DNA from 2 places in the Lysinibacillus sp. JK80 genome. Region 1 is predicted to be linked to the other one. Evidence: riboswitches for the same ligand, from Rfam matches in the RefSeq annotation. Region 1 holds a riboswitch; the other holds the start of a gene.
What was found. Region 1 has a riboswitch for thiamine pyrophosphate ahead of thiW (energy coupling factor transporter S component ThiW). Riboswitches for the same ligand answer to the same signal wherever they lie in the genome.
Positions count from the first base shown of each region.

Region 2: it holds a riboswitch for thiamine pyrophosphate, as region 1 does, so the genes downstream of both, HXV90_RS03720 (ABC transporter substrate-binding protein) here and thiW (energy coupling factor transporter S component ThiW) in region 1, are expected to answer to the same signal.

Region 1 is NZ_CP058997.1:2,214,160-2,218,594, reverse strand. Features, by position in the region: gene HXV90_RS11550 (VWA domain-containing protein) at 1-1,044, shown strand, start outside; gene thiW (energy coupling factor transporter S component ThiW) at 1,232-1,732, opposite strand; TPP riboswitch at 1,827-1,934, opposite strand; gene HXV90_RS11540 (MFS transporter) at 2,001-3,197, opposite strand; gene HXV90_RS11535 (ABC transporter substrate-binding protein) at 3,689-4,435, opposite strand, start outside.
Region 2 is NZ_CP058997.1:710,880-715,314, forward strand. Features, by position in the region: gene parC (DNA topoisomerase IV subunit A) at 1-1,473, shown strand, start outside; TPP riboswitch at 1,582-1,692, shown strand; gene HXV90_RS03720 (ABC transporter substrate-binding protein) at 1,846-2,841, shown strand; gene HXV90_RS03725 (thiamine-binding protein) at 2,843-3,133, shown strand; gene HXV90_RS03730 (ABC transporter permease) at 3,133-3,906, shown strand; gene HXV90_RS03735 (ABC transporter ATP-binding protein) at 3,881-4,435, shown strand, end outside.

The DNA of each region.
Region 1 (4,435 bases):
GAGGATTTAATTGGTGAAGGGAAAGAAGAGGGTATAACCTTATCGACAGTAGCGATTGGACAAGATGCCGATGCGAACTTATTAGAAGCGCTTAGTGACATGGGCAGTGGACGTTTCTATGATGTGATAGATGAGCAAACCATTCCTTCTATTTTATCTCGAGAAACAGCTATGATTTCCCGCACCTATATTGAGGACAATCCATTCTATCCGGCAATTTATAATGCAGCAGGATGGAACTCACTGTTTGCTAATGGTGTCCCACAAATGAATGCATATATTGTGACAACGGCAAAACAGGGGGCTACTGTTGTAGCAAAAAGTGAGAAAGAAGATCCTGTGTTAGCGCAGTGGCAATATGGTCTTGGTAAAACATTTGCCTTTACATCTGATTCAACGGGTAAATGGACAGGAGATTGGGCAAGATGGCAGAATTGGGGAGCATTTTGGCAAACACTTATTTCTCAAATGCTACCAAGCTACAATGATGTAGCCTATGATGTAAGATTGGAAGCAGATGGTTCCTTTATGATTACAGACCCTACAAATGAAGCCGCATTTTTAGATATTGTAGCGGTAAATGAAGCAGGGGAGGAGCTAGAAACACAACTTGAAACCATTTCCGCATCTCAAGTTCGAGCTGTAGTACAAGCTGAACCTGGATTAATTTTCTTCCGTATAGCAGATGAAAAGCAGGCCATTTATCAGGCAGGGCTAAGTGTTCCTTATAGTGCTGAATACGAACTACTCCCTGTAAATAACCAACTGATAGAAGAGTTAACTCAACGAACAGGAGGCACTGTTTTAAAGGAACCACAAGATGTCTTCCGTGACTTTACGACAAAAGGAGCAGATCGGCAAAATATTGCCACATGGCTACTCTTAGCAAGTATGCTTCTTTTCTTTATTGATATTACCATAAGACGTTTTGGTTGGAATTTCCTAACGAATGCGAAGAAAAAAGAGCCGCTGGTTGAGGAAAAAACTATACCAGAAGACACGAATGTAGCACAGTTGTTAAAAGGCATGAAAAAACGATCTTAAATATAGAGGAAGCAGTGCAAACTCGAATAGTTTTGCACTGCTTTTTATATTCCTTGAAATAGAGAGTTATCCCCTTTGTAAAGAGGGTAAGAATTATCTAAAAAGTAGGCTCTTTGCTCATAAAGAGAAAAAAAGCGATCCAAATTGGACTACCCCAGCTCAATGAATGCTCATAATTCAATCTCTCTCAATAAAGAGAAGAATTAAACCTCTTTACTAGCTCTGTTTTACGCAAGCTACTCGCAACCATTACACCTAAAATAGCACCGATCGTACTTGATGTTAAAAAGGCTGGTAGGAAGAAGAATGCTGCTACAGATGTTCCCATGAATAATTTTGCAAAAGGGACTGCAATAAGTGAAGCCAGAATGCCCGTTCCGATAACTTCTCCGATACCAGCTAACCACATTTTATTGCTATATTTATAGGCAAGGGCAGCACAGAACGCACCGATGATACTACCAGGGATAGCTAGTAGAGAGCCTGTTCCAGTAAGGATACGAATGATGGCAGTGACAAAGGCAACTATAACTGTTGGTACGGGTCCAAGTATAATGGCTCCTATCACATTAATAGCATGCTGAACTGGGTAAGCACGTGCGATTCCTGTTGGGATGGATACGAAAGTAGAGCCTGCAACAGCAACGGCTACTAATAAAGCCATGACTGTTAATTTACGAATTGACATAAAGTTCACTCCTTTTGGTAAAGTTCGTGAGGAAAAATAAAAAGGCCACCCCCTTTAAACAATAGGAAGCGGCCTTACGTGTATATAGTGACAACAGCAAGTAGCGCCACTTCCCTCCGCTAGTGTGAACTAGATCAGGTTCAAAGGGTCCGTATATTACCATATACGTCTCAGCCTTTTAAAGACTCCCCTAGTGGTTAAAATCATTCAATTTTGTGAATCAACAATAATGTAACATACTGCTAAAAATAGTCAATGATTTTTCAGACTATTTTGTATCGGGATGCATTAAATGAGGTGCTTTTTTCACTGTCCAGATGAGCGCAAGGAAGAAACAGGCTAATAATATGATAGAACCGAAAATATATGGGCTATTCATATTCCAGTCAAATAATAAACCTGCCAAAGCGGGTCCAATCATATTTCCGAGGCTCATATAGGCATTATTCAAGCCCGCAGCAAATCCCTGCTCTTTCTCTGCAAGCTTTGAGATGAGTGTATTAACAGCTGGACGAATTAATGTCGTTGCTGTAGAGAAAATTGTTGCTACAACTAAAATAAGGGCAAAGCCAGAAACAAATAATATTAAGAAAATAGCAACGGATGCAATAAATAAATTTACTAGTACTACTTTCATTTCACCATAACGATTGAACAGTGGTGTAATAATAAACATTTGTACTACTACTCCAAAAGCACCACCAACAACTAATATAATCGCTATATCTACAGGTGTGTAATTAAACTTTTCTGTCACAAATAATGACAATGTCGTTTGGAAATTTGCAATTCCAAACGAGAACACCAGCATAATTATGAGCATAACAAAATAAGGCATATGTATGGAACGAGCCATTTGCTTCGCCAGATTGTCTTGCTTTTGTTTCTGTTGAGCAGTGTTTGGTTTGGTAGAAGGTAATAAAAAGTAAGATAAAATAGATGCTACAATGGCTGCAGCTCCAGCTGTGAAAAATGGGAAATGTAAGCTTACCTTTGCTAAAAAGCCACCAATACCAGGTCCAATCATAAAGCCAAGAGACATAGCGGCACCCAACATCCCCATACCTTTCCCACGTTCTTCATAGGTTGTGACGTCAGCGACAAAAGCCATAATAGGAGGTGCAACAAATGCGGAACCTAGACCACCTAAAAATCGTGCTAAAAAGAGCATCCATACATCTGTAGCAAGGCCAAATCCGATTTGTGCAAGACCTGTTACGATAAGACCGAAAATAATTAAATTTTTTCGTCCGTACTGATCTGAAAGATTCCCAGCAATAGGAGAAAATACGAATTGAGCTAAGGCGAACGTTGCGATTAGCATACCTAGAACTTGTCCTGCTGCACCAAATATTTTTAAATACTCTGGCATGACAGGAATAATAATGCCAATACTCCCCATTGCGATAAACATATTAAACATTAAAATATACAAAGCCGCCTTATTGGACTTCTGCTGGGTCATCGAATGAACCCCCTTTTTGTAATCAAATATAGTACAGTCTATCATAAAGAATTATTGCTTGGCTAATAGTTAAGATTATAGTACTGGTTCTATATTTAGAATGGTTTTCCACAAAAGTTTTTATCCACGCACCTATGCATGATGAAATAATACATTTTAGTCATAAAAGTTGAGGGAAAAGAAGCTATGGGAGGATAAATTAGTAAAGCAACAACAATTGAGGGACTTCTCTTATAAAGGGAGAATTAAAAATTTGGAGAGTCTGTCTGTAATGGTATAAAGCATGGCTATAAATTGTAGCGATGTTGAGCGTTAGAAGTTATGGACTATCAAAAATACACTAATGTGAGAATCTATTAAAATTTAGATAAAATATTTTATAAATATAATAATGCAAATAGTCGATTGAAAATGTTCTTAGTTTAATAACAGTTAGATAAGCAGAGAAAAAAACTAGCGAATTGGTGTGAAAACCAATTAGCTAGTTTAACTTATCTGATACTCATTTTAAATTCTAAAAATAATTCGTTGTATTTCCCTAAATAATCAGGTCCTAAATTTTTGTAGACCTCTAATGTATCGCGTTGTTCTTCAGAAGGATAGTAGCGTTCGTCAGAAACAACTTCTTCGTCCATTAAGTCCATAGCGGCAATATTAGGAGTAGAATAGCCTACAAAATCAGCATTTTGAGCACCTGATTCAGCACTTAGCATGAAGTTAATAAAGGCGTGGGCACCATCAATATTTTTTGATGTTTTTGGGATGACCATATTATCAAACCATAAGTTTGAGCCTTCCTCAGGTACAGCAAAGTCTAACTCTTCATTTTCATACATCATATCAGCTGCTTGGCCAGACCATGTAAGGGCAACAGTTGCCTCATTATTGATCATTAACGGTGTGATTTCATCTCCAATGATCGCTTTAACGTTTGGTGCAAGTGTAATTAATTTGTCAGTAGCTTCACGAAGTTCCTGATCATCTAGTGAATTCAGAGAATAGCCAAGACTGTTTAAGCCCATCCCAATGACTTCACGCGCACCATCTACTAAAAAGACTTTTCGCTTTAAAGAAGGGTCCCATAAATCGTCCCAAGAGGAGAAGTCTAAGTCTCCAACAAGGCTCGGATTGTAGACAATACCTACTGTTCCCCAAAAATAAGGGACAGAATATTTATTGTTAGCATCGAATGGTAAATCTAAAAAGTAAGGATCAATATTTTTTAAATTAGGGATTTT
Region 2 (4,435 bases), 1.5 Mb from region 1:
GATTTACAGGTAGCTTATAATTTTAATATGATTGCCATTCATAACCGTCGTCCAACGATGATGACATTGCCATTATTGCTAGATGCGTATATTGCCCATCAAAAAGAAGTGGTAACAAACCGTTCCATTTATGATTTACAAAAGGCAAAGGATCGTTCTCATATTGTAGATGGATTAATTAAAGCTCTTTCCATTTTAGATGAAGTCATTGCGACGATCCGTTCTTCTAATGATAAGAAGGATGCGAAGCTTAATTTACAAGCAAAGTTTGATTTTACAGAGGTACAAGCAGAGGCCATTGTAAGCCTGCAATTATATCGTTTAACGAATACGGATATTACAGAGCTACGTCAGGAACAGGACGAGTTAAATAAGCTAATTGCGAAGCTAGAGGGGATTCTACAAAGTGAAGCAAAGCTAGTGCGTGTTATTAAACAAGAGTTACTAGATATTAAGAAACGCTTTACAGAACCTCGTCGCTCGAAGATTGAGCAAGAAATTGAAGAAATCAAAATTACATTGGATGTCCTTGTGCCAAGTGAAGAGGTTGTCGTAACAGTAACGAAGGATGGTTATATTAAACGTACATCCACACGTTCTCATGCCGCTTCAAACGGGCAAGATTTTGCCATGAAGGATTCAGATTATTTATTGTATGAAGCAAATTTAAATACTCAGCACCATCTACTGCTTTTCACAAATCGAGGCAATTATATTTATCAGCCTGTTCATGAGCTGCCTGATATACGCTGGAAGGATCTCGGCCAGCATATTTCAAGTATTGTACCAACAGGGGAAGATGAATCGATTATTGCGGTTTATGGTTTCGAAACATTTGACCAGCCAAATACGTATGTCTTCACAGCCACAAAAGATGGCCAAATTAAGCGCTCACCACTCGCAGACTATGCGGTAACGCGTTATTCAAAGCCAATTAAAACGATGAATGTCAAGGCTGGTGATGCGATGATCTATGCATCATTTGTGACTGATGACGTGGAGCTGATGCTCACAACAGATACAGCCTATGCGATTCGTTTCCCAATGGAGGAACTACCTGTGACAGGTGTGAAAACAGGTGGTGTGAAAGGGATCACACTAAAAGATGGAGAAGCCTTAGTTGGCGTCAATGTATTACAGCCAGATGTTACCCACTATGTAGTGATTGTGACACAGCGTGGGGCCGTGAAGAAAATGAATGTCGCTGAAGTTGAAGTAGCAAGTCGTGCAAAACGTGGACTAAAAGTATTAACAGAGTTAAAAGCAAACCCTCACCGAATTGTGGCAGTTGTTCAAGCAACAGACGAGGAGCAGGTTGTGATTGAAACTGAAAAAGGTGTTCAAGAGATGATTGACGTACAAGCATTGTCTCGTGCGGATCGCCATTCCAATGGTTCATTTAAAGTGGATATTGCAACAGATGGAGCAATTTCTCATGTTGTAACAGCCAAAAAAGAACAGAAACCAAGCTAATAGCATGCCCAGCCTCTTAGGAGCGCTGGGCTTTAAGCTCTATTCAAAAATAGCACCTTGTCATTTAAGTGAAACTATGGGTATAATAATCATCGAAAAGTTCATAGCGAAAGAATGTAGGGGGGCTAGTAATTGCTAGCTGAGATTGTGTCCGGTAGACGCTGACCCTTTGAACCTGATTTGGCTCGTACCAGCGTAGGGAACATCTATTCAAAAAGCAAAGTTTTGAAGATTGATTGCAATACGTCTGGGAGGAATCCTAGGCGTTTTTTTATGTTTTCAAGCAACAGCTTGCCAACATTGTATACGCTTTCTTCTGGTGACAACATTCATTCATGAACACTTTCATATTACAAACTGGGAGGCTTTCGCATGAAAAAATGGTTTTTTATTTTATTGGCAGCACTATTGACATTAGTAGGCTGTAGTGACAAGGATGACAAGCAGGCTGCAGACAAGCTGAAAAAGGTGTCTGTGGTACTGGATTGGACGCCGAATACAAATCATACAGGACTATATGTTGCCAAAAAACTCGGTTATTTTGAGGAACAGGGTTTAGATGTTGATATTATTATGCCTGGTGAGGCGGGCGCAGATCAGCTTGTTGCTTCTGGAAAGGCGGATTTTGGCGTGAGCTATCAGGAAGGCATAACACAGGCACGAGTACAGGATGTGCCGCTGGTCTCCATCGCAGCAATTATACAGCATAATACATCTGGCTTTGCTTCTATTGCTTCGAAGGGCATTACATCGCCAAAGGATTTTGAAGGTAAAACCTATGGTGGTTGGGGCGCGCCATTAGAGCAAGCCGTTTTACAATCACTCATGCAAAAAGAAAAGGCAGATATTAATAAGCTAGATATCGTCAATGCAGGCGATTTAGATTTCTTCACAATGATGGAAAAAGATATTGATTTTGCTTGGATTTATTATGCATGGACAGGAATTGAAGCTGAGCTGCGTGGGGAAAAGATCAATATGCTATATCTTACAGATTATAGTGATCAATTAGATTATTATACGCCAGTTTTAGCTACAAATGAAAAAATGATACAGGACAATCCTGATGTTGTTAAAGCCTTTGTGGCAGCTGCATCGAAGGGCTATGAATACGCAATTGAAAACCCAAGTGAAGCGGCTGATATTTTAATCGAAGCAGCTCCTGATTTAGATAAAGCGTTGGTGCAAAAAAGTCAGGAATGGCTGGCCGATAAATACCAGGACGATGCCAAGCAATGGGGAGAGCAAAAGCTTTCGGTGTGGGAAAATTACGCGAAATGGATGTCTAGCAATCAAGTATTAGAGGGCGAATTTGATGCGAAAAAAGCCTTTACTAATGATTTCTTACCTAAAAAGGAGGCCAAATAAGATGGCAAATTCATTAATCAGTGTACAAATCATTCCGAAGACAGAGAAATATGAAGATGTTATACCATATGTCGATGCAGCAATTGCGGTGATCGATGCTTCTGGGGTGAAATATGAGGTACATCCATTGGAAACAACGATGGAGGGTGAGCTTTCAACATTGCTCCAAATCATTGAAAAAATGAATGAGAAGATGATTGAACTTGGTGCCATTAATGTCATTACACAAGTGAAAATTTTATATCAGCCAACGGGTATTACGATGGAGACATTAACGGGGAAATATCAGTAATGAAACGTGCATTACAGAAGGGAAGGACGATAATTTTTATCGCCTTCCTCTTGTTCATATGGGAACTAATCGTGCGGTTTGCTGAAGTTCCTCATTGGTTATTACCCGCACCAAGTAGTATTTTGTCGGAGGCCATTCAGTCGTATCAAACCTTTCTACCACATGCATTCGCTACAGTACAATTAGCTCTACTAGGTTTGGCCATTGGCATCGCTTGTGGGCTAACGGTGGCAGTAGTGTTGCATCGATTTACATTTATTCGAGAACTGTTTTATCCAATTCTTATTATGTCCCAGAATGTTCCTATTCTAGTCTTGGCACCGCTCCTTATTATTTGGTTTGGATTTGGGTTATTACCGAAGCTTATCATTATCTGTCTTGTGTGCTTTTTCCCGATTGTCATTGCAACGATGGATGGATTTAGACAAACAGCTCCAGAATTAAAGCATTATTTTGCCATGGTTGGTGCTACAAAGGCACAAACCTTTTGGAAGCTGGAATGGCCTTATGCCTATCCTGCTATTTTCTCAGGCATTAAAATTGCGGCTACATATAGTGTGATGGGGGCTGTGATTGCGGAGTGGCTTGGTGCAAAAAAGGGTATTGGTGTTTACATGACCCTAGCCCAGTCCTCCTTCCGTACAGATCGCGTATTTGTGGCAATTTTTGCGATTGTTCTCTTGAGCTTACTATTGTTTAGTGGTATTCGTTTAATTGAAAAATTCATGGTGAAGGGAAGAGGCTATCATGCTCAGCATTCAAAACATCGCTAAATCCTTCGATGCGCTCAAAGTCCTTGATCAACTTTCTTTTGATGTCAAGGATGGCGAGTTTGTGGCCATCGTTGGTCCTTCAGGCAGTGGTAAAAGCACACTTTTTCAATTAATTGGTGGTGTTTCGCCAATTGATCAAGGAGCCATTTTATTAAATGGAGAGGATATCCAACGAAAAAAAGGAACGATTGGCTATATGCCACAGCAGCCATGTCTATTACCCTGGCGTACAATAATAGAAAATGTCACGCTTGTAGAGGAATTACAACATAAATCAAATGTTGAACGTGCCAAGGAATGGTTAGAAAAGGTTGGTCTTGCCTCTTTTATCCATGCCTATCCGAACGAACTGTCTGGAGGCATGCAGCAGCGTGTGTCCTTTATTCGAGCAATGGTCAGTGATAAGCCGATTTTATGCTTAGACGAACCATTTTCTGCGTTGGATGAATTTACTCGACTGGAAATGCAAGCATGGCTTTTATCTATCTGGGAGGAGTACCGCAAATCCATTCTATTTGTTACACATAGT